Regions from separate parts of the Paenibacillus sp. TAB_01 genome, predicted to be linked through region 1. Evidence: riboswitches for the same ligand, from Rfam matches in the RefSeq annotation. Region 1 holds a riboswitch; each other region holds the start of a gene.

What was found. A riboswitch is a leader RNA that binds a small molecule or an ion and turns the genes downstream of it on or off. The one in region 1 is predicted to bind cyclic di-AMP.
Region 2: linked by a shared signal. The riboswitch ahead of ACHHV8_RS04765 (TrkH family potassium uptake protein) and the one ahead of ACHHV8_RS31535 (C40 family peptidase) in region 1 are both predicted to bind cyclic di-AMP.
Region 3: linked by a shared signal. The riboswitch ahead of ACHHV8_RS24575 (CAP domain-containing protein) and the one ahead of ACHHV8_RS31535 (C40 family peptidase) in region 1 are both predicted to bind cyclic di-AMP.

What each region holds. Positions count from the first base shown of each region.
Region 1 covers NZ_JBIFNP010000001.1:6,448,488-6,456,353, forward strand. The annotation lists gene ACHHV8_RS31520 (M1 family metallopeptidase) at 1-1,514, shown strand, start outside; gene ACHHV8_RS31525 (hypothetical protein) at 1,531-2,346, shown strand; gene ACHHV8_RS31530 (hypothetical protein) at 2,516-2,770, opposite strand; cyclic di-AMP (ydaO/yuaA leader) riboswitch at 3,157-3,295, shown strand; gene ACHHV8_RS31535 (C40 family peptidase) at 3,300-3,770, shown strand; gene ACHHV8_RS31540 (methyl-accepting chemotaxis protein) at 4,050-5,822, opposite strand; gene ACHHV8_RS31545 (antibiotic biosynthesis monooxygenase) at 6,072-6,404, shown strand; gene ACHHV8_RS31550 (SRPBCC family protein) at 6,554-7,003, opposite strand; gene ACHHV8_RS31555 (S-layer homology domain-containing protein) at 7,243-7,779, opposite strand; gene ACHHV8_RS31560 (Ig-like domain-containing protein) at 7,788-7,866, opposite strand, start outside.
Region 2 covers NZ_JBIFNP010000001.1:965,074-972,939, reverse strand. The annotation lists gene ACHHV8_RS04775 (cation:proton antiporter) at 1-951, opposite strand, end outside; gene ACHHV8_RS04770 (potassium channel family protein) at 1,012-1,674, opposite strand; gene ACHHV8_RS04765 (TrkH family potassium uptake protein) at 1,688-3,043, opposite strand; cyclic di-AMP (ydaO/yuaA leader) riboswitch at 3,107-3,252, opposite strand; gene ACHHV8_RS04760 (CPBP family intramembrane glutamic endopeptidase) at 3,492-5,147, shown strand; partial or broken gene uvrC (excinuclease ABC subunit UvrC) at 5,190-7,251, opposite strand; gene trxA (thioredoxin) at 7,392-7,709, opposite strand.
Region 3 covers NZ_JBIFNP010000001.1:5,048,524-5,056,389, forward strand. The annotation lists gene ACHHV8_RS24560 (cache domain-containing protein) at 1-943, opposite strand, end outside; gene ACHHV8_RS24565 (aldose 1-epimerase) at 1,181-2,197, shown strand; gene ACHHV8_RS24570 (hydroxyacid dehydrogenase) at 2,244-3,230, opposite strand; cyclic di-AMP (ydaO/yuaA leader) riboswitch at 3,316-3,454, shown strand; gene ACHHV8_RS24575 (CAP domain-containing protein) at 3,460-4,272, shown strand; gene ACHHV8_RS24580 (hypothetical protein) at 4,415-5,320, opposite strand; gene ybaK (Cys-tRNA(Pro) deacylase) at 5,317-5,805, opposite strand; gene ACHHV8_RS24590 (MFS transporter) at 6,191-7,555, opposite strand.

The DNA.
Region 1 (7,866 bases):
TGGAATATGTCCAGCCGGATGATGCCAATAAAAACGACCATACGCTGATCAAGGTGCCTCTTCCCAAGGCCGTCAATCCGGGAGAGAAAATTACGCTCAACTCTTCGTTTCAGGTCAAGCTGCCCGCGGTGTTTGCCCGGATGGGATATGCGGGGGATTTCGTCATGGCCGGCCAATGGTTCCCCAAGGTGGCTGTCTATGAGCCTGTAGGCGTCAGAGGACGCACGGTCGAAGGCTGGAATCTGCATCAGTACCACGGCAATTCGGAGTTTTACGCCGATTTCGGCATCTACGATGTGCGGATCAAGGTACCGACGAATTATACGGTGGCAGCCACCGGCTTTCCCCTGAAGCCGCCCGCCGATGACGGCAAGATCAAGACATACGCTTTTTACTCCGATGACGTGCATGATTTCGCTTGGGCCGCATCGCCCAACTTCATCTATTATGAAGAGCCTTATGCGACCCAGCAAATCCCCGGCGTCAGAATCAAGCTGTATCTCGATCCGAAGCATGAGCAGCTGAAGAACCGCTATATGACCGCCGCCAAAAAAGCGCTCGCCCGCTATGCCCAGTGGTACGGCAGTTATCCGTACTCGACGCTGTCCATCGTGATTCCTCCGGATAACGGGAACGGCGCCGGGGGGATGGAATATCCGACCCTGATTACGGGCTGGGGAGCTTCCGAGGAAAATCCGGATTTGGAGCTGGAACGGGTCATTGTCCACGAAATCGGCCATCAATTCTGGTACGGTATGGTCGCCAGCAACGAGTTCGAGGAAGCTTGGCTCGACGAAGGCTTCACCTCCTATGCCGAAGACCGGCTGATGGAGCTCGAATACGGAGTGAAATCGAACCTGACGGTCGAATCCAGCTATATTACATCGCCGGAGGCGCTGAAGCAGGACTCCTGGAATTACGGACCGGACGGCCAATATGCGGAGAACGTATATACCCGCGCCAAGCTGGTGCTGAAATCGATCGAGCGCCAGATCGGCACCGAGATGATGGACCGCGTCATGAAAACATATTTTCAGAGATGGAAGTTCAAGCATCCGACGACGACCGATTTTCAAAAGGTGCTTGAGGATACGACGAAGACGAGCTGGCAGGAGTTTTTCGAACAGTATGTGTACAGCGGTCTCATGGTAGATTACGGGGTGACGAGCATTCAGTCGAAGAAAGTGGTGTCCGATGGGCAGAGCCTGTTTGAGAATACCGTGCGTATTCAAAAGCATGGCGGCACGTACCATACGGTGCCGATCCGGTTCCATTTCGCCGACGGCTCGCAAATCGATAAAACCTGGGACGGTATAGATGCGGACGTCCAGTTCAAGCTGATGCATCAATCGCCTATCGATTGGGTGGCCATAGATCCGCAGCATACTATCGTGCTTGAGAATAAACGGATTAACAGCTTTATGAAAACAAACATCGATCCGAAGCTGTCCGTACGCTGGAATCTCGGCGTCGTTAAATTCATGGAGACCTTGTTCGAATGGGTCGCTTGGTGAGGGAGGGAAGCTCGCTATGTGGAAGTTAGTCAAAACCGGCCTGGCTATGGCCTGGTACCAGCCTTTTGCAGTCTGCACGCTGTTTATCTACAATTTGCTGTGGGGCCTTCTGCTGTATAAACTGATCCGCTCTGTCGCCGTCCCTCTGCTTCACCGGTACCCCGGGCAAGAGCTCTCCCGCGAAGCTGTGCAGCTATTCTGGATCGAAGGGCAGTTCCAATTGACGAAGACCGATCTTATTCATTCCTATCTATGGTGGGGGCTGGGCCTGCTCGCTGCACGCATGCTGTTCTCCCCCCTGCTCAATGCCGGAGTCTACTACTCTCTCCATCACCAGGAGCTGAATGCCGGCTACCGGTTTGTACGCGGAATACGCAAGCTCACGCTTCCCTTTTTGGTGCTGTACACTGTCCAGATCGCTCTTACGCTGGCGCCGCTTTACTTCCTCTATGCCAAAGTCGTCAGCAGCTATCAGAGCCATACGTCGCTTGAAGGGTTTGCTTGGACCGTGCTGCCTCTGCTCGGCGGCTTTCTGCTCTATAATTTTGTGCTGCAGACGTTGTTCATGTACCTGCAGTTCGGTGTTGTGAGCGGCAGGCCCTTATCCTACTCTATCCTGCTCCTGATTCGCAATACGCCGACCGCGCTGCCGCTCGCCGCCTTCATCCTTCTGGCTACGCTTCTTATTTCTGCGGCGGTCATGACCTCGGCCATGATCTGGGCGGGCTTCGCCACGCTGCTCGGGTACCAGGTGTATCGTTTGATTCATATGTTTTGCAAAATGTGGGCCATCACAACACAGTACGCCCTCTGGGACGTCAAAAGCAATTGAGCCCCGCCTCAAAAAGAGGAAGGCCTCCGGGCCGCACATCCATCCACATCAAAAAGACTCCTAGTCCCTTTATTGGGGCCTCCGAGTCTTTTTTGGGTTCGTAACGGATCACCGACTATATGCTGTCCTGCGGATGAAGCGTACATGGGCGGACTAAATACCGGGCCATTTAGCCCGGAGGCTCCGTCGCATCGCCGCGTCTGCCGATAATCCACAGAATCAGGAACAGCACAGCCAGCATACCGAAGAAGCCCATCAGCGCCACGCGGAGCCAAGCCTGCAGCGTTGTACCCCAGACCATCAGCAATGCCATCACCGACAATCCAAAATGCTCCATATTGTATCGCCGCAGCCGATATCTTCCTAACCGGTAGATAAATAACAGCGTAATAAATCCGGCAATCGCCAGCCGCACTATATTCACAGCGTGCTCAGCCCCTTCCTCCGCTTCATGCGCCGTCTCTTGCGGCAGAAGGATCGAACGTTCCCCGCCTCTACAGAACAGGATACGACATCCTCCGCCAATGTCCAGAGTCCGCACATTCGGTCTTACCGCTTACGGTATGTATGCTCCTCATTTCCCTCTCTTCCCTATGTCAAATCTCGAAAAATTTTGTCGAAAATGCAGTCCGTGCTTCCCTACCGTCAATGGCCTTTCCAGCCCCGACCGCTGAAGAAAGCCTTATTATGGTGCGGTTTCGCACTATTTCTTCAAAAGGTTTCAATTTTTCACTTATACTTGTGAATTTTGTGTGACAACGGAAGGAAAAATGCGGTAAAGCTCGAATTATTGTATTCGACACACAAAAAACGTATATATTGCCGAATTTCCACAGATTGGAAAACGGGGGATCCACATCCCGGGTGAATTGATCTCGCAACAGAGTGATCATAGGGAACCTTCAACCGAACCCTTAAGCTAACCTCGTAGGCACCGGAAGGGGAAAATTTCATTGAAAAGGTTTTTTGGTTTTGCCGTATCTTTGGCATTGTTTTGCAGCGTTCAAGTAGGAAGCGCCTTCGCCGAGACGCCTTTAAGCCAAGCCGTCAACGAAGAGCTCGGAGCGCCATACAAATGGGCGGGGACAACCACCAAAGGCTTCGACTGCTCCGGTTATACTTCCTATGTGTACGACAAGTTTGGCATTGATCTGCCTCATACTTCGGCAGGACAAGCTACACTTGGCACAACAATCAGCCAGGATCAGCTTCGCCCGGGCGATCTCGTATTCTTCAATACGAGCGGCAAAGGAATTTCGCATGTGGGCATCTATGTAGGGGACGGAAAGATGTATCATTCCGCCACCAACCAAGGGGTTACGATTACGAGCCTTAGTGAATCTTACTATGCGAAGCGTTACGTAACCGCAAAACGGATCTTGTCGGACGATCAGTACGATCAGCTGATGACCGACAATTCCTAATGGGAGCCTGCAAGCCGATTCATATATCTCGGTTCCGACTGACTCTCTAGAACGACAACTCAATGGAATGGTCCTTATCTCATTGGCCTTCAGCGCTCAAGCTCCGCGACCCGTCACGTCCGGACAAGCTGAAGGTCTTCTTTCTGTACAGGACTCTCTAGTGGATAATTACCCGCGGAGAGACCGGTATGAATCAATTAACATATAAAAAATCCCGTTCCTGTTGGAGTAACATGGAACGGGATTTTTTCGTGCCTTGCCTTTGTTAGCCAAGCTGCGCTAGGCAATCTTGAACTGCGACAGCAGACGCTGCATTTCATCGGCCATCTCGGAAAGCGACTCTGCGGAGGATTGAACCTCTCCGGTCGTTTGCAATTGGCCCTCCGCCGATGTGGACACCTGTTGTGAGGAAACCGCCGTTTCCTTCGCTATGTAAGCAACCTGCTGGACGGCCGCAGTGATCTGCTCGGCGCCTGCCGAAATTTCTTCGGAGGTAGCGGCCATTTCCTGGATTTGAGACGCAATATGCGAAGTCGACTTCAGAATTTGTTCGAAGTTTTGCTCCGTTTCCTTCACCAGCTCGATGCCCGTGCTGACTTCCGTTTTCACTCTGCTCATCGCTTCGCCAGAATCCCGAATGTTCGACTGAATTTCGTGCAGCAGCTGGCCGATTTCCTCCGAGGAGCTGTTCGACTGCTCTGCCAGTTTCCGGACCTCTGCCGCTACAACGGCAAAGCCCCGGCCCTGCTCACCGGCACGCGCCGCTTCAATCGCCGCATTCAGCGCCAACAGGTTCGTCTGGTGAGCGACTTCCTGGATCGCTTGGACAATGCTGCCGATCTGGTTCGATTTGCTCTCCAGCTGAGAGATGACCTCGTCCGTTTGATGGACCGAGGAGTGAATCGAACTCATCTGCTGCACCGTGTTCTGCACGAACGCTTCGCCGCTTTCGGCCTGCTGCTTCGTCCATTCTACCGACTCTGCAATCGTCGATGCGCTCTCCGCCATGCGGCTGATCCCGGCGCCTACCTCTTCCATGGAACGGGATGTCTCTTCCATGGTCATCGTTTGCTGATCCGCGCCTGTCGCCACCTCTTTGACGGTGGAAGCAATTTGCGCCGACGCCTCCTGCATCTCGCCCGAGCTCGCCTTCAGCTGTTCTGCAGATACCGTAACCAGCTGGGCATGTCCGTTAATATTCTCGATCATTTGACGCATATGCTCACTCATTCGCGCGAAGGCGGCGCTCAGCTGCCCGATCTCATCCTGACGGTGCAGCACTTGGCTGCGTACCGAAAGATCGCCTGCCGAAATCCGGTTGGCCACAGCGCTCATTTCATTGAGCGGCTTGGAAACATTACGTGCCATGAGGAAGGAAACCGTCAGCCCGACCAGGATCGCAATAATACTCAGAACGACCACCCAAATCATGCCCATGCGATTCGATTCGGTCAGCTCCGCCGCCCATTGGTCCGCATGCCCCTGCAGATTACGGGTAAACACGTCGATCACGAAGCTGCACCCGCTCAAATATTCGTCAGCCTGCTGAATCTGCTGCATTCCTTCCGGCCCATGCTTCTGAGCCGCCGCTAAAATACCGGGATACAGCTTGCTGTAAGCATCCCATTTATCTTGAAACAATTTGACCAGCTTTGCATCACTCTCTGTATAAGCCATCTCTTCGAGCTGTTTCGTCTTGCTCTGGATTCCATCGAATAAAGCGTTCGCTTTATCCGGCTGAGTCACCGCCTGTCCGACGTCTGTAGATGAAACAGCGTCATCCTGCGATTTGTCCTGAAGATTAAGCTGAATGCGCAGCATCAAATCATCAAGTTCCTTTAAGTCGTGGTTCAAATTACCCAGCAGGATGACGCTGGGCAGGCCTTTCTCCGTCGTTTGCTTCGACTTCTCGCCCATCGTGGTCATCTTCACCATTGCCGTCCCGCTGATTACAGACAGCAGCAGCAGGACCAGAACAAAGCTTGCCAGCAGCTTTTTAAACAGCGTCAGTTTAAAGCTCCATTTTGCGTTTTGCTTCAATGTCAGTTTCATCTCCAAGCCTCCGAATTTTTTTGTCTAGTGTCATGCGGTTAATAGCGAACTTCCTTTCATTGGATATTCATTCCTTTCTTTATGTCGACAAAAACCGAGAAAAAGTTAATATTTATGTCGAATTTCCTATTTATGTCACCTTTTTGCCACATATTCAACTAGGACCACAGAATCACATTTGACAATGAAAATCATTATCAAATAAAATGGAAGCAGTTGTTTTTATCCCCTATGCAGGAGGCGTTATCCATGTTTATTCAAACCCGCACTATCGTCGTAGAAAAGGGCAATGCCGATAAAGTCGTTGAGCGGTTCAGCAAAGAAGGCCCGATCGATTCCATGGATGGCCTCATCGATATTAGCGTGATGGTCAACAAATCGGCGAAGGAGTCGGAGGAAGTGGTGGTCCTTATCCGCTGGGAGTCCGAAGAAGCCTGGAAAGGCTGGGAGAGAAGCGACGCCCATTTTCAGGGCCATAAGAACAGCAGAGGTCAATCCAAGCCGGAATACGTGATTAGCACCCAGGTAAGCATGTATGAAGTCCGCGCGGTAAAAACGGGTAAAGCGGGTACCCCGAGTTAAGAGTGCCACAAAGCAGTCTAGGCTGTAACTCCCTTTACAGCCAGCCTCGAAAATGGCATCTTTTTTAAAATTCAAACAAAGAAGAGCCAGGCCGAACGGACCGTGATCCGTTAGGTCTGACTCTCTTTCACTGCCGCATAGACGGCGGCCTACCAGCCAAAATCCAATGTTTTTCCTGTCTCTATATAAGACTTGATATTGCTCAGGATCATCGGCCAGCTGTTCTTCGTATTCTCGTAGGACGGATGATTCTCCGGCCATTGATCATTGACCAGCGTCAGCTTGGTGCAGGCGCCTACCGTATCCAGTGTCAGCGTAACTCTCGTTACCAGCTCGGCATGATTGTCGCGGTACGACGGCCCGGGATGCTCGGTAAAGCTCATCAGCCGGCAGGGCTCGAATGCCAGCACCTCCCCGTAAACATGAACCGTCTCCTCTCCGTCATTGCCCGGTCCGACATATTCATAGGGACTGCCGATTTCAAAAGTAGACTTAAGCACACTCCCGAAAAATATCGCTTTCGTCGCTTCCGGTACCGTGAAAATTTCCCACACCTTTTCTGGCTGCGCTCCGATATACAACTCATACTTAAGATCCAAGCGGATTCCTCCATTCAGTATAATATGTTGAAAGTTTGAGTAACTCCTTGCCCTGTTCGACTGCTTGTCTTCATTATAATGATGTCCCGCTTTTCCGTATTGTAAAAACGCGACACGTATGCCGGAGCATACGGCAGCTTGGTAACCGCCCTTACGCTCAACTATCGCAGGTATGCTGAGGATCAAAAAACAAGCCAAGCCGCGATAAGACAATCGCTGCGGCCTGGCTTGTTTTTTACTTACCTTACTTTATCTTCGATGTTCTTCTGCCATGTTTCGCTTCCATCTGCATTGCGATTCGCTTCATGGGAAATCGTCGCTTCCTGTACGTCTCCGAATGCCCAATGGCTGGCATTTACGTCCGGGAACAGCGGATTCAGGCCCTTCAGCGGCCCGCGGTAAAGCATGCGGTTCACAAGCGTCACCGCTTCAGAGCGGATAATATTATTTTGCGGCTTGAACGATCCGTCCGGATAGCCTGCAAGATATTTGCTGCGGTATAGCTCCTCGATGGATGCAGCAGCCCAGTGCCCTTCGATATCATTGAAGTGCAGCTCGTTCGGTGTGCTGACGTTCAGCTTAAGGAAACGGGCCATAACGGCTACCAGTTCTCCTCTTGTGACCGGTGCCTCCGGACGGAAGGTGCCGTCCTCAAAGCCGTTAAAGTAACCGTGCTTCGTTACAATCCGAATGTAGTTGGCCGCCCAGTGGTCCGCCTTCACATCCGTGTAGTTCAATGAATCCGTCAGCTCATCGTTCTCCGTCAAACGGGCCACAATCGCCGCTAACTCAGCGCGGGAGAGGAGCCAGCCGGTTTGAACATACCATCCGGGTAACCAAGAATATAACGCTGGTGGCTCAGT
Region 2 (7,866 bases), 5.5 Mb from region 1:
AATAACGGCCAGGCTTGGCCATAAATTCGCGTAAATGACTGCAAAATTGACCTGGCTGCCCAGCAGGATGAAAATAAGCATCCGCATGATCACCGTTATATTCTCGCTGAAATGCAGCATCTCCTGATGCTTGTCGTTCAGATTCAGCTTGAACAGGTCGGCATTTCCCCAAATCAGCCCGGCGGTAAACGTCGCCATAAAACCGCTGACGTGCAGCGTTTCCCCGAACCAATAGGCGCCCAGCGCGGTCACGACCAAGGCGATCGTCGTATAATCCCGCAGCCATCCCAGCCTCAAGTGTCCCGTAATAAACGCCAGAACAAGGCCCAGGATGGCCCCCACGGCAATGCCGCCTAACGCGGTCGCCGCAAATTGCAGCAGGCTTGCCGACAGCGAGAAGGTCTGCCCTCCCGTTACAAGAGCCAGCACCGTAAACGTCAGGATGGAGCCTGTCGCATCGTTGAACGCGGACTCGCTTTCAACCGTTTCCCGCACCTTCGTCCGAATCCGGATCTGCTTGAAGACCGGAATCAGCGTCGCGGGATCGGTAGACGAAATGATCGCACCGAGCAGCACGGCGTGCAAGACCGGAATGCCGAGCAGCCAATGCGCCGCAGCCGCCACAACCGCACATGTGATCAGAACGCCGGGAATGCTGAGCAGCGTCAGCGTCAGCCATACCCTTTTCAACCCTGACAGCCGAATATTTCTTCCGCCGTCGAACAAAATCAGCGCCGAACCGATAGTAAGAATGAACTGATTCGTGAACGAGCTGCTTGTTTCCGTGACCAGATGAAGCCCTTGTCCCATGATCATCCCGGCCGCCAGAAACAAAGCGACATCCGGAAGCTTCAGCCAGCTGGCCGCTTTACCGGACAGCATGCCGAGACCCAGTATAAAGATTAATAAAAAGATAACGTGGTGAATCATTTCTCCCACTTGACTGTTCATGACCGCATACTCCGTTTCACATTTCACACCCGCTCAAAGACGGGTGCCCTGCTTTATCTATTACCCTATCACTTCGTTCTCAAACGTTTCAATCTGCTCATTCGTTCCAATGATGACCATCACGTCCTGCTCATCAAGCGTATCGGTCGCCGTGGGGGCAATAATAACCCCTTTCTTCTTATTAATGGCAACGACGCTGCAGCCGTACTTCGCTCTCGGGTCCAGCTCCTTCAGCGTACGTCCCGACAGCCGTTTGGGAACGGAGAGCTCGACGATCGTGTAATCGTTCGACAGCTCGATATAATCGAGCAAATTCGGAGAAGCCAGCTGATGGGCGACCCGAATCCCCATATCCCGCTCCGGGAAAATCACCCGGTCGACTCCGATCTTCTGCAGCACCTTGCCGTGCAGCTCCGACAGCGCCTTGGTCACCACCGTCTTCACGCCCATATCCTTCAGCAAAATGGCGGCCATGATGCTGGATTGAATATCGTCTCCTATCGCCACGATCGCGCAATCGAAATTGCGGATGCCAAGCGAGCGCAGCACCTCTTCATCCGTTGCGTCCGCTACAACCACATGGGTCAGCACCTCGCTCATCTCATCGACCGATTCCTCGTCCTTATCGATCCCGAGCACCTCGTAGCCCAGATTGACGAGCTCTTCCGCCAAGCTGGATCCGAATCTCCCTAAACCAATTACCGCGTACTGCCCACGTTTCATTTCGAATGTTCCCCTATCCGATTGTAATTTTCCCTTCCGGGTATCTGTATAATTCCTTTTCCGTTTTCGGCCCTAAGGCATAAGCCAGTGTCATTGGCCCCAGCCGCCCGGCAAACATCATAAGCGCAATCATAATTTTCCCGAAATCGGTCAAATCGGTCGTTAATCCCATTGTTAAACCGACCGTACCGAAAGCTGAGGTGACTTCGAACAAAATCATCAGAAACGGATGCTCCTCGGTCGTCGAGAGCACCATTGCGACGAAAATAACGAGAAATAAAGCAATCATCGTGAGGGTAATGGCCTTTAAAATCCGGTCTTTGCCAAGACGGAAGTGAAACAGCACGATATCCTCTTTCCCCCGGATCATTGCGATCATTGCACCTATCAGCGTTGTAAATGTCGTCGTCTTAATCCCTCCGCCCGTAGAACCGGGCGATGCTCCGATAAACATAAGCAGGATCATAAAAAACTGAGTGGCCTGCCGCATGCCGGCCAAATCAATCGTATTGGCCCCCGCCGTTCTCGGTGTAACCGACTGAAACAGCGCAGCCCATATTTTCCCCTGCCAGCTCAAGGTGCCGAGTGTTTTGGCGTTCGTAAACTCGAAGACGAAGATGACTACGGCCCCGACGGCTATGAGAATGCCGGTCGCACTCAGCACGACCTTGGAATGCAGCGACAGCCTTCTTCTGCTTTTCCTGTAATCGAGCAGATCCGAAATGACGACGAATCCGAGACCTCCCAGAATGATGAGCCCCATGGAAACGATATTGATGACCGGATCGTCTGCATAGGCGGTCAAGCTGCTGAATTTCCCCGTGACCGGGCCGAAGAGATCGAATCCGGCATTGTTGAAGAAGGAGACCGCATGCCAAATACCGTAGTAGATCCCCTTCGCCTGACCCAGGTCAAATGACCAGCGAATTGAGAAAATGAGCGCCCCTGCCGCTTCGATCGTCAGCGAATATTGGATCACCTTACGGATCAGCCGGACAATGCCCTCCATGCTCCCTTGATTCATCGCTTCCTGAAGTACGAGCCTTTCCCTCAGCGAAATTCGTTTTTTCAAGGCAAAAGCAAACAGCGTGCCCATCGTCATGAAGCCCAAGCCTCCCACTTGAATCAGCAGGATGATGACAATTTGCCCAAAGAGCGTAAAGCTCGTCCCCGTATCGACAACCACGAGCCCGGTTACACAGGTAGCGGAGGTTGCCGTGAAGAAGGCGTTCAGGAAAGAAAGCGGCTTTCCTGTCGCCGAGGCGATGGGCAAGGATAGCAGTGCCGAGCCTGCCAAAATAATGGCCGCGAACCCGATGACTAAAATTTGCGGCGGCGTCAGCTCAATTTTTTTCAGCGATAGTTTCATGGTTCACCTCAAAATCCAAGTTCAGAGCACAAAAAAAGACACTGGAAACCCAATGCCGTATGATAGGTTCCTGCTTAAAGCCTACGAGGTTAGCTGACGGATTCGGATTCACAGGTACCCTATCAATTCCATCTTGACGATAGAATCGAATTCACCCCTTGTAATAAATGGTTCCCCCGTTTTCAAAAGAAATTCGGCTTTGTATTCAATTGATATGAATTATAATCCCCTTTACGAGGAAGCACAAAGCCGCTGTACGCCGAAATCCGGGGATAATCGGATTATAAGTCCGCCTGCGGGAAGACTGGCAATCCCGCCGCTTCGCTTTTCATCGTTTTTCCCGCCTATGCTCTCGGATTCATTGGATTTCCTAATGTCATGTGTGCTAAGTTTACAGAATACAATATAAAGATTCACCCCATGTCCATCTCAAGCAAAGGAGCCTATTATGATAAAATCGACCGCAAGATCTCCCCTGCTGCCGCTGGCCGTTATCGGGATTGTGCTCTATCTGGCCGTCGTTCTGGTCTCCTCCCTCCCTCAATCGAACGATGCGGGGCTGGAAGCCCTCCAGGATCGCCCTGCGGTAAGCAAAGAACAGGCCGCACAGCAGGCGCTGCGATTCATCCGCCAAACCTTTCCTTTGTCGTCCGATTATCGTGTCAGCACCCTGTACCAATCCGATGCCGACCGCAGCGGCTATTTGCAGAAGGAAGATCTGGCCGGGACGTATGCGCAAAGATTCGGGGCTTATCCGCTTGATTATTATGAAGTGGAAGTGAACGACAATACGTCAAAAACGACTTATTACATTGATGTCAATTTTACCGACTTGAGCATCCTCGGCTGGGAAAGCTACATCCCCCGGAGCATCCAACAGCCCGCAGCGGCTGCAGGTCCAGCCGATCCGCAGCTGATTGCCGAGCAGACCTTGAGATCCCGCGGCTACACGCTGAAGGATTGGGAGCGGATCGAACCGGACCCGCAGCGTCACCCAAGCGGCTCCGCCGCTGCGGACAGCAGCCGCTTCGTTTATCAAAGCAAATCCCTGGCCATCGGGGAGGCCAAGCTGCAGCTTGCGGTCACCGTCAGAAACGGCTCGGCGGCCGCCTTTCACGCGAGCTTTGCCATTCCCGCCTCGTTCCTGGCATGGCAGGAAGCGCAGGACAAGAACGCGGCAACGATGACGCGCATCAGCCTGCTGCTGTCGCTCATCATGGCGCTGGCCTCCTTCTACATCGTGTTCCGCTTCCGCAAAGAAATCACCTTTCGGCGCGGTCTGCTGCTCACCGCCCTATTTTTGGCGATCTACATCGCCAATAACTTCAATATGGTGCCGGCCTTGCGCACCGCGCACTCGAACGGCCCCTCCCAGCTGGAGGCAATGTTCAATCTCTGGTTCTTGAACATCCTGATCGGCCTCATGGCGGTCAGCGTCTACTTTGCCCTGCTTGCCGGCAGGCAGCTGTGGCTGCGCAAAGGCTGGAGTCCCTGGCCGCTATGGCACGAGCCCTCCTTCGGCGGACAGCTGCGCAGCGCGGTCATTCAGGGATACTTGCTCTGCCTGTTCATCCTCGGCGTACAGCAGACGCTGTTTTTCGGGGCGGAGCACTGGTTTGACGTGTGGGCGGTGAACGATCCGTCGGACTCCGTACTCAATATGGTATATCCCGCCTTTTTCCCGCTCATGGCCTGGGCGGCCGCCATCTCGGAGGAATCGGTATACAGACTGTTCGGTATCCCCTTCTTTATGAAGCTCGTACGCAGCCGGTTTATAGCCGTGCTGATCCCCAGCATGATCTGGGCGCTCAGCCATACGCAGTACCCGATCTACCCGGTTTACACCCGTTTTGTCGAGGTTACCGTCATCGGACTTATTTTCGGTTATGCCTTTCTGAAATACGGCTTTATGACCGTGCTGTTCGCCCATGCCTCCATGGACAGTATTCTGATGGGATTTTCATTAATGGACTTGGGTGACTGGACGCACAGCCTGATGGGCGGCTTCTATATTATCTTTCCCGGACTGGCCGGCTGGCTGATTGCCTGGGTTCACGGCAAAACAAAAAGACGAAGGCTTGTTACGCGCCCTCGTCTGGAATAATCGATTACATACGGCCCGCTGTCCGCGGCGCCGGCTTCCGTCTTAAACAATCGGATCCGCCGCCGCCGTATGGGTTTCGTTCCCCCCAGCTTCGCCTATCTCCCCGGCTTGCGCGGCGTCATCGCCGTTCAATGCCTGGAGAATTTGCGCCGCCAGCTTCTCCCCGATCCCGACAGGCCGGAAATCCTCGATTCCGGCCTCTTTGATTTTCTTCAGGGAGCCGAAATGCTTCAGCAGCGCTTTCCGGCGCTTCTCTCCGATGCCCGGAATGGCGTCCAGCTGGGAGACGACCATCGACTTGGCCCGGGTCTCCCTGTGGAACGTAATCGCGAACCGGTGCACCTCGTCCTGGATTCGCTGCAGCAGATAAAACTCCTGGCTGTCGCGGGGCAGCGGCACGACCTCCGGCGGATCGCCCATCATCAGCTGGGCCGTTCTATGCTTCGCATCCTTCACCAGGCCGCATACGGGAATGTACAGGCCCAGCTCGTTCTCGAGCACATCGATCGCCGCGGAAATCTGCCCCTTTCCTCCGTCGATGACAACCAGATCCGGCAGCGGCAGCTGCTCCTTCAGCACCCGCTCGTACCGGCGGCGGACAACCTCCCGCATCGTTTCGTAGTCGTCCGGCCCTTGAACGGTCCAGGATCTTGAACTTCCGGTACTCCTTCCGGTTCGGCTTGCCGTCCGTGAATACGACCATCGCGGATACCGGATCCGACCCTTGAATGTTCGAGTTATCGAACGCTTCGATCCGGCGGATCATCCCCATGCCTAGCCACTCGCCGAGATTCTCCACCGCCTTGACAGAGCGCTGCTCATCCCGCTCGATCAAGCGGAACTTCTCTTCCAGCCCGACACGGGCATTGTCTCCCGCCATGTCGACCATATTCTTCTTCAGGCCGCGGCGCGGAATGTGCACCTTCACCTTCAGCCAGCCTTCCAGCGCTTCCTTCACGTCCGCCTTGACCGCATCGAGCTCCGTTCCTTCCGCATCGCCGCGTCCGGCGGCTTCTTCGGCAGAGGCTTGATCCAGCGCCGCGATCGTTTCCTGCGTAATGACGCGCTTCACCGGCTCTTTGGCTGCCGCCGTTTCCCTGCCGACCGTTTCCGCAGGCAGGAACACTTCCTTCGGCAGCGCAGGGTTGTCGCTGTAATACTGCGTAACGAAGGAGACGAAGTCCTCATACTCCTCGCCGTAATAAGGGAACATCGAGGCGTGGCGCTCGATCAGCTTGCCCTGGCGCATGTACAGAATCTGCACGCACATCCAGCCCTTATCGACGGCATAGCCGAAAATATCGCGGTCGACGGCTTCCGTCGTCGTAATTTTCTGCTTCTCCATCACGGCGTCGATATGAACGATTTGGTCGCGCAGCTCCTTCGCCCGCTCAAAGTTCAGCTCCTCCGCCGCTTCGTGCATTTTGCGCGTCAAATCCTGCTTGATCTCGTCGTGACCGCCGTTAAGAAACCGGGAAATTTCCGACACCATCTTGTCGTACGTCTCCTGCTCCACCTCGTACTCACAGGGCGCTACGCATTGACCGAGGTGATAATACAGACAGACGCGGTCGGGCAGCGTCCGGCATTTGCGCAGCGGGTACAGGCGGTCCAGCAGCTTCTTCGTCTGCTGAGCGGCGAACGAGTTCGGATAAGGGCCGAAATATTTCCCCTTATCCTTAAACACCTTCCGCGTAACCTCGAGCCGCGGGTGCGCTTCGTGGGTGATTTTGATATAAGGAAACGTCTTGTCATCCTTCAGCAGCACGTTATACCGCGGATGGTATTTTTTGATCAGATTGCATTCGAGAATCAACGCCTCGACATTGCTGGCGGTCACAATATATTCAAAGTCGGCAATTTCATGCACCAGCGCCTGCGTCTTCGCGTTATGGCTCCCTGTAAAATAAGAGCGCACGCGGTTGCGCAGCACCTTCGCCTTGCCCACGTAAATGATCGTACCTTCTTTATTCTTCATCAGGTAGCAGCCCGGCTGCTCCGGTAAAAGCGCCAGCTTGTTGCGGATGGCCTCCGCGGTCCGTTTCCGTTCTTCGTCGTCTTGGATCGGCACCTGATTTCTCCCCTTTCTTGCTTCAGCATCCATGACGCGGCTCCCCTCTCCCTTTAATCCGGAGCGCGCCCGTGTATCTATACGGCTTCAGCCGCTTAAGGATACAAAAAAAAGCTCTTTCTCAGCATAGCAGAAAAAGAGCTTTTTCTCATCTTAATTCATCCAACCGCTAATTATTGGTTGCGTGTAATAACGCCTTTCAGCGCATCCTTGGATTGGAAGCCTACGATTTTATCCACCGGTTGACCGTCTTTGAATACGATCAATGTCGGGATACTCATGACGCCAAAGCGCGCTGCGGATTCCGGATTGTCATCCACATTGACTTTTGCAATTTTCACACTGTCCCCCAACTCTTTGTCCAGCTCTTCAAGTATAGGCGCGATCATTTTGCAAGGTCCGCACCATGGAGCCCAGAAATCAACAAGAACCGTACCGGATCCTTCAACGTCGCTTTTGAAAGATTGGTCAGATACATTTACGATTGCCATATGCTTATTCTCCTTCCACTCCGAAAAAAATGTTGTCAACATGTAAAGTATACCACAATGCACCCTATTTTCAACCGCTTCCGGGGCTGGCGAATCGTTTCCACTTCTGCCATGACGGCTACGGACACACAATCACCGCCAAATTTCCAAAAGTCGC
Region 3 (7,866 bases), 1.4 Mb from region 1:
TGTTTAGAATTCGACGCAATCGCTTTAACATATAATTCATAATAACGAGCATGATAACGGCGAGCGCGGCTCCGGTCAGCGTCATCGTGAGAATTGTCTTCCAGAGCAGCCTCCGAAGCGGCTCCCCGAGCGCCTTTTCGGGAAGATCCGCAGCCAGATACCAGTCGGTGCCAGGCACCTCGGAATACGCGATGAAGTGCGTTTGCCCCTCGAGCTTCGTCTCGGCCAGCCCGGATGAATGCTCCGGATAATCGGACGCAATGCTTTGATAAGGGGAGCGGGCATCTCCGATATTCAAATAGGTCTTGTCCTTGCGGTCGGGAGGGTTAGGGTACAAAATATTTCCATCCTCCTGAAACAGGACGAAGCTATCGTCGTCCGGGGCGCTTTTTTCCCCGGCAAACCGTTCAACCGCCTGCTCCGCTAACACGTATGCGTGCAGTATTTCATGGATTTGAAAACCGTCGTCATAAACCGGTACCTGAATGGCAATGACCGGCTGCTGCTGAGCGAATGCGACGGTAAAAGGATTCGAAGCGACGTCGGAGCCACTCCCGTTACCGGCAAAGGAAGGATCCGCCGCAATACCGAAATCCGCTCCGTTCACCTGTAGAAGCCTGCCGTCCAGGTCGCTTAGGCCGAACGAAACATAATGGCCCCCGGTCCGCACAAGCTCCTGCTTCAAATAATCGAGCCTGGCTTCATCGCTGCCGAAACGGATCATTTCCGTACGGCTCAGCAGGCTGAGCTCCGCAAGCCGTTCGCTCAACCAGGCGGATAGCGCCTGCGACTGCTTCTGCATCATAAGCTGCGCATGAGCCTGCCGTGACTGAAGAACCGGAGTCTTGGCCGTCTGATAGCTGCTCACCCCCGCCAAGGATAGTGCCAAGCTTGCCGCCGCAACAAATAACATCATGATTTTTACGCGCAGAGACCCCTTCATTGACCCCCTCCATCTTTTGATCAGGACAACGGATGGACTGAACAGCCATTTCTTGTCAATCCTATTATACGCCTAGTACGACCGTAATCCCACATTTTGACGCAAAATTCGACATATTTCCCTTAAATCCTCCTGGGTCTATCGGCTTATCCCTTAGGACGCCATAGGTTTGATGGCGTTTCCATGCTATAATATGTAGGGTTATCTTGCCATTTACTAGTCTCAGGAGGAGAAGCTATGAGCACAACAACCGCACCCAAAGCCTATGAAGCCGATTATCAAGGGGAGCAAGCCGTCTATCTGCAGGCGGACCGGTATGAAGCGATCGTTCTGCCTGCTATCGGAGCGAATTTGATCGCTTTCCGCGACAACGTTCGCCAATTCCGTTTTTTGCATGAGCCTGCCCCGGAAGAAATGCAGTCGTTCAAAGAAAAGCCTATCATTCACGGCATTCCTTTCCTGTTTCCGCCTAACCGGTATGAAGACGGCCATTTTCCATGGAACGGCAAAGTATATCAATTTCCGGTCAATGAGCCCAGCACAGGAAATCATCTGCATGGCTTTTTACATAACATTCCATGGACTGTCGAGCAATTCGGAGCGGATGAGCGGGACAGCTTCGTCACGCTGGTTCAGAAAGTGCAGCCGGGCCATCCGGTGCATGCCTTCCTTCCGCACTCCTTCACGGTCAAGCTTCGTTACACGCTGAATGAATACGGACTGCACCAGCAGCTGTTCATCCGCAACGACGGAGAGGATACTATGCCCTGCCTGCTCGCATTCCATACGTCAATTAACGCTCCCTTCGCTGCCAACAGTACGGCGGGCGACTACACGTTTAAAATGACGATCGGCAATCGTTGGGCGCTGAACGAGCGGATGCTGCCGACAGGCGAATTCCAGCCGTTGACAGCGGACGAGCAATTGATGAAACAAGGCGGCCTGTCCCCGTTCTTCGAGCCTATGGACAATCATTACACATCCGAGCCGCAAAACGGCCGCAACCGGATGGAGCTGACCGACAACCGCAATGAGGTAACCCTCGTATACGATGTCGGTACCTCCTACAAGCAGTGGATGATTTGGAATAACAACGCGACGGAAGGCTTCTTCTGCCCCGAGCCGCAGGTCAGTCTGGTGAACGCGCCAATGTCCAAGCTTCCGGCGGATGAGATCGGTCTGTTCTCTCTCGAGCCCGGCGAGATTTGGGAAGAAACGAGCCGCCTGTATACCGTAACCAAACGGAATGCCTGATTGTATCGTTACCGGCAGCCTGCTATAAGCGGCAGAGCTTGGAGGATTAAGAGGGCCATATCTGGGGATTGGCGATATAAGCAGGCTTCCTGCCTGCCAGCGCGTCCAGCACCTGACGGGCGACGGTTGTAGCCATCACGTAGTTGGACTCCGTTGTCGTCCCTCCGACATGCGGCGTGACGATAACATGGGGCAGCCGCAGCAGCTCCAGCTCCGCAGGCGGCGGCTCCGGGTCGAAGACATCCAGGGCGGCGCCCGCAATCCGCTTGGACTTTAAAGCTGCGATCAAGTCGTCCTGGACCAATACTCCGCCGCGGGCGGTGTTGATCAGAAAAGCGCTCGGCTTCATCCGCTCCAATTGCGGCCTGCCGATGCTTCCGCGCGTCGCTGCATTCAGCGGAATATGTATGGATACGAAATCCGATGACGACAGCAATCGATCCAGGTCGGTCGTCATCTCGACCTCCAGTTCTTTGGCCGCCTGGCCGTGCTTAGCCTCATCATAGCTGCGCACCCAGGCGGCCACTTTCATGTCCAGACCGAAGCGAAGCCGCTTGGCCACCTCCCTCGCTATACTGCCGAACCCGATCAGCCCCGCCTGCTTTCCTTTTACTTCTATCGAAGGAATCAGCATGCGGGAATTATAGTTTCCCCTGCTCATTTCGCTGTGAAAAGGAATCAGCGATTTGCTTAAAGCGAGGAGCAGCGCAACCGTATGCTCCGCCGTCGATACGCTGTTGACCGCCGGGGCGTGCAGCACCGGAATCCGTTTGAGCGTAGCGTAACCGACATCGATATTATCCAGCCCCACACCCGCTCCTGAAACCACCTTCAGCTTCGGAGCCGCATCCAGAACGGCTCGTGTCATCCGGGCGGGAGCGCGAAGAACGATCGCCTCTACGTCCTTCACCAGCCCGCATAAACGTGCCTCGTCCGTTTCCTGCGTCACCACCACCTCCGCTCCCTGCCGCAAAATCGCTTCTCCGGCCTCATGGTACATGGATAAAATTTGTAAAATTTTTGGCTTCCCCATACTGCAAACCTCCTTGCTCTTTTCGAATTGGAAGACTTTGTGTCATGAAATCTATCAAAACTAGTGATAGAATAAGAGGGCAAAAAAATAAGCCAGGCCGAAGCTTCCCAAGGAAGCGTGGGGGAACCATCCTACCATGGGGTGAAGTCACGTATTAGTGACCGGGTGCTTGCTCTTTGACCCGAATCCGTCAGCTAACCTCGCAGGCCGAAAAAAGGAGAGGATCGTTTTGAATCGTTTACAAAAATTCGTTATTACAGGTGCACTCGTGCTCGCTCCCGTACTCAGCGTAGGTGCGGCGTCCGCTGCTCCAGCTGTTGTTACTATAAATAGTGACAATGTCAATGCGATTGCGCAGAAATATGGCGTAGATCTTTCGACTCTGCTGAAAGGCAGCTTGAATCTGTCCAATGCCAATGTTTATTGGGGAGCAACCGTACTGAAGTATCCGTTCCAAGGCAGCACCGGCTACAACAACGGCAAGCCTGCAAGCGGAAAAGGACAAGCTTCCACGGCACCGGGTCATACGAACAGCGGAACGCCATCCGGCAATACAGCTGGCGGCAGCTCCAGCTCCAACCAGGGAACGCCTGCGGGCAGCACAAGCGGCAATGGTTCGAACAGCGGAAATACGCAAAATAATGCAGGAACAGGAACAACAAGCAGCGACTCCGCTTCCTATGCAAGGCAAGTGGTGGATCTGGTAAATCAAGAGCGTACAAAAGCAGGTCTTAAACCGCTGACAAGCGACAGCTCTTTGACGAATGTCGCGCTGGTGAAGGCCAAAGACATGTATACGAACAATTATTTTGACCATACATCCCCGACCTACGGTTCTCCGTTCGACATGATGAAATCGTTCGGTATTTCTTACACCTATGCCGGCGAAAATATCGCGAAAGGCCAGCGTAACCCGCAAGAGGTTATGACAGCCTGGATGAACAGCCAAGGTCATCGTGAAAATATTTTGAGCCCGAATTATACTAAAATCGGCGTTGCTTACTACAACGGCGAATGGGTTCAAGAATTTATCGCAAATTAAGCGGATATCCCTGCTTTGCAAAAATCGATGTATTCAAGAAGAGGCTGACCCCGTACTGCGCGGGTCGGCCTCTTTGCTGCGTTTATAGGTATAGTTTATGATAGGAGGCACACACTATGCGTGTTACTCCGCCTATTTTATTTTACGAGCCAAGCGGCTGCTCTTTTCCTTTCTTCATGACGTAAGCCCCGAGCGCCCACAGCAGATGGTCTACCTCGGAAAATCTGACGCCTTCCGGCGAAACCTTATGCCCGATCAGGGAATAGCGGATGTTATCCGTCAATTCTTTGTTCTGGCTGCCGATCCGATCCGTGTAAAAGCGAATGTCCGCTTCCGGAATCATCTGATCTACGTCGTACCAATAGGCGAACAGGCGCTTGATATGCCGGTCAGGCTTGAAGCCGTTCCACCCTAAATTGCGGAAAAATTCCGATGCCAGCGGATAGCCCATGCCATGCAGCTTCAGCTTCTCCGGTTTCTCTTTATCGAAGCCCTTCATATGGGACCACCCTCTCCAGCGGCTTGAGGGATTCGACATGAAGCCGGACACGCAAATCATCATCTGCTCCTCCGTAAGCGGCTCATCGTCCATCCGGTCAAACGCTTCGACGGTCTGCAGAATGACCTTCTCGTAATAGTCAGGCTCTGCGGAGAGGACGCCGACCCAATTGGCTACAGCGCGGCAGTCCGTAGAACAAGAGGTGCCCGGAAAATAGGGCCGCAGCGCTTGAAGCAGCGCCTCCTCCCCTAACCGCTCTGCAGCCGCCGGATCATAGCCCGACAGCAGCTCACGAAGACCCTTTTCCTTAGCGACAAAGGTAGACCAGTCACGGGAATTGCTCCCGATCGATTTGACCGCTGCCTCGAAAATTTCCGTATTCGTTACCTGCCGCCGGATCGGCTTTCCCTTCTGCTTCAAGGCTTCAAGCAGCAGCCGGTGGAACTGCTCTACATTATCGGCAGGCTCGGTGATGCCGTAGCTTTTGCGCAGCCGTCCTTCCGCATGGGTATAAATCAACTGCTTCATAACATCCTGGTTCAATTTCATTCCGCGCTTCCTTCCTCCGTCAGACGGGCTGCGCTGCCTTCGCTTGCCGCAATCAGATCCGTCCCTTTCAAAAAAATCTGCAGCCCTCTGCGTCCGGCGCTGATACTGACCGGATCAATGGGAAGGATCGATTCGTCGATATACAAAGGATACTTCTTCTTCACGCCTAACGGAGATACCCCACCCCGTATATAACCGGTAATCGTCAGTATATCTTTGACCGGAACCATCTCGACCTTCTTGTTGCCGCTTACGGCGGCGAGCGCCTTTAAATTCAGCTCCAGATGCCCGGGAATACAGGCCATCACGATACCTGTTTTATCTCCGCGCAGCACCAGCGTCTTGTACATATGCTCCTGGGCAATGCCCACATGGCTCGATACCGTAGCGGTATCGAGATGCTCCTCGTCCCACTCGTATTCGTGCAAGGTATACGAAATCCGCAGCTTGTCCAATAATCTGCAGGCGTTTGTTTTCGATGCCATAACCGGTTTCCTCTTCGTTTCGTTATTGTTCTGCTTTCATGTGCATTATGACATGACTTGAAAGCAAAAGGCAACCGGTGAACAGCGGCTTTTCAGCCATCGCACCCAAAATGCAGAGAGGACGTCCTTATCGGACGTCCGCAGGCTGTCGAGAAAGCCTGAATATGTGTGATACTCCGGTAGGGTATCTTCCTACAGCCGCTGTTGAAATCCGTGAATTGGATTAGATTTGAAGGTATTTTCACGAATTTCAAAGGCGGACGTAAACTCTTCCGGAAGATACCCCACCTGCGTTAGTACGCATGGTTCACTTAATGCGGCTTTCTCGACAGCCTGAGGAGGACGTCCTTATCGGACGTCCGCTTCATTTTATAAGGCTCCTGTCCTAAGACAGCAGCTTGTCCTTCGTTTCTTTGCCGTAGGCCAGAATGAACACGGCGGCCAGCGCCAGCATGATCATGCTGAAAAACATCGTCGACGGCAAGCCCATGCCTCCCCATACCGCGGCGAACAGCAGCGGCGAGAAAGAGGACGTTACTCTCGTAACCGCCGTCGCCCAGCCAAAGCCGGTAACCCGCAGCAGCGTCGGATAGCTTTCCGGTATATAAACATATAAAATGGCCAAGGCGATCGATTCGAACATATCGTAGACGCCAAGCAGCACGAAGCTAGATGTTGGCGCATCGAGAGCGAAAGCAAAGGCATAGAGCGCTATGCCCATAAGAATAAAGCTGAGGGCGACCGACCATTTGCGTCCGACCTTGTCCACCAAGTAAATACTGAACAGCACACCGATAAGACCGACCAGAGTAATGTAAGAAGTAAACAAGAACGCAGCTGTCGTCTTATAGCCGCTTGCGATTAAAATTTTGGGCAGCCACAAAATCACTCCGTAGTAGACAAACAATACGCTGGCATACGCATACCAGATCATAAAGGTCGTCCGCGGGTTGTACTTCCATACCTTGATCAAGGAAGCGAAGACGCCTTTCAAAACTCCGTTTTTCTCTTGCTCCGTCTCATTGCCGCCGGAGAACAGCTCGCTGGCGTCAATCGCCCGGCCGTGCACCTCCTGCAAAATCCGGTTCGCCTCCTCCACCCTGCCTTTACGGTACAAATACAGCGGCGACTCCGGTACCTTCAGCCGGATCAGGAAAATGAGCAGCACCGGCACCCCGGCCGCAATAAAGATAAGACGAAAGTCATGATACGTGCTGAGCCAAGCCGATACGAAGCCGACGGCCGTCGCCCCTCCGACCCAGAATACGCCAAGCAGGGTCATCAGCTTCCCCCGCCATTTGGGGGGCATGAATTCCGACAGCATAGCCATATCGACAGGCAGGCATCCGCCCAAGCCGATCCCCGCTATAATGCGGAACACGAACAGCAGCGGTACGTTAGGGGCCGCAGCGCACAGCAGCGAAAATACGGAGTACAGCAGCACCGTGCCCATGAACGCCTTTTTCCTGCCGATCAGATCTCCCAGGCTTCCGAACAAAAATCCGCCGACGGCCATCCCGAGAAAGCCTGCTGTGGCAAACCAGGCCAAAGCGTCCTTTTCCAGGTGCCACTGTTCGGAAATGAGCGGGATTACATACGATGAAAGCAGAATATCGAACGCATCGAAAAAATACCCCAGCGCCCCTACGATATAAATCCAGATATGCTTCTTATTCAGCGGAATATCCGGCATGGAAGCTAACGCCGTATTTCCTTGTTCCCTTGCGGGTGATGTTACCGTCTGGCTCATGTCTGAAAACTCCCTTCGTCTCGATTGCTCCTTCTCTCTTTGTGTCTTGCTTTCTTCTCTCTCTTCTCGTATGCCTGCTTCTTGCTCTCTCTTCTCTTGCTTCCTATGAAGTCGAATCCAGCGCAGCGCATACCGCTTAATAGGGTCAAGTGTAAGGATGGCTCACATTAAAGTCAATGTCCGTTAATTGTCTTTATATAAAAAGCGTTTTCATTTTATTCCCATCGAAAAAATCATCTTTCCCAAGACAAGCTGATGTCAGCTTATCTATTTAAAGACAATTAATAGTCCTGTCTTTTTATATTTTTCCG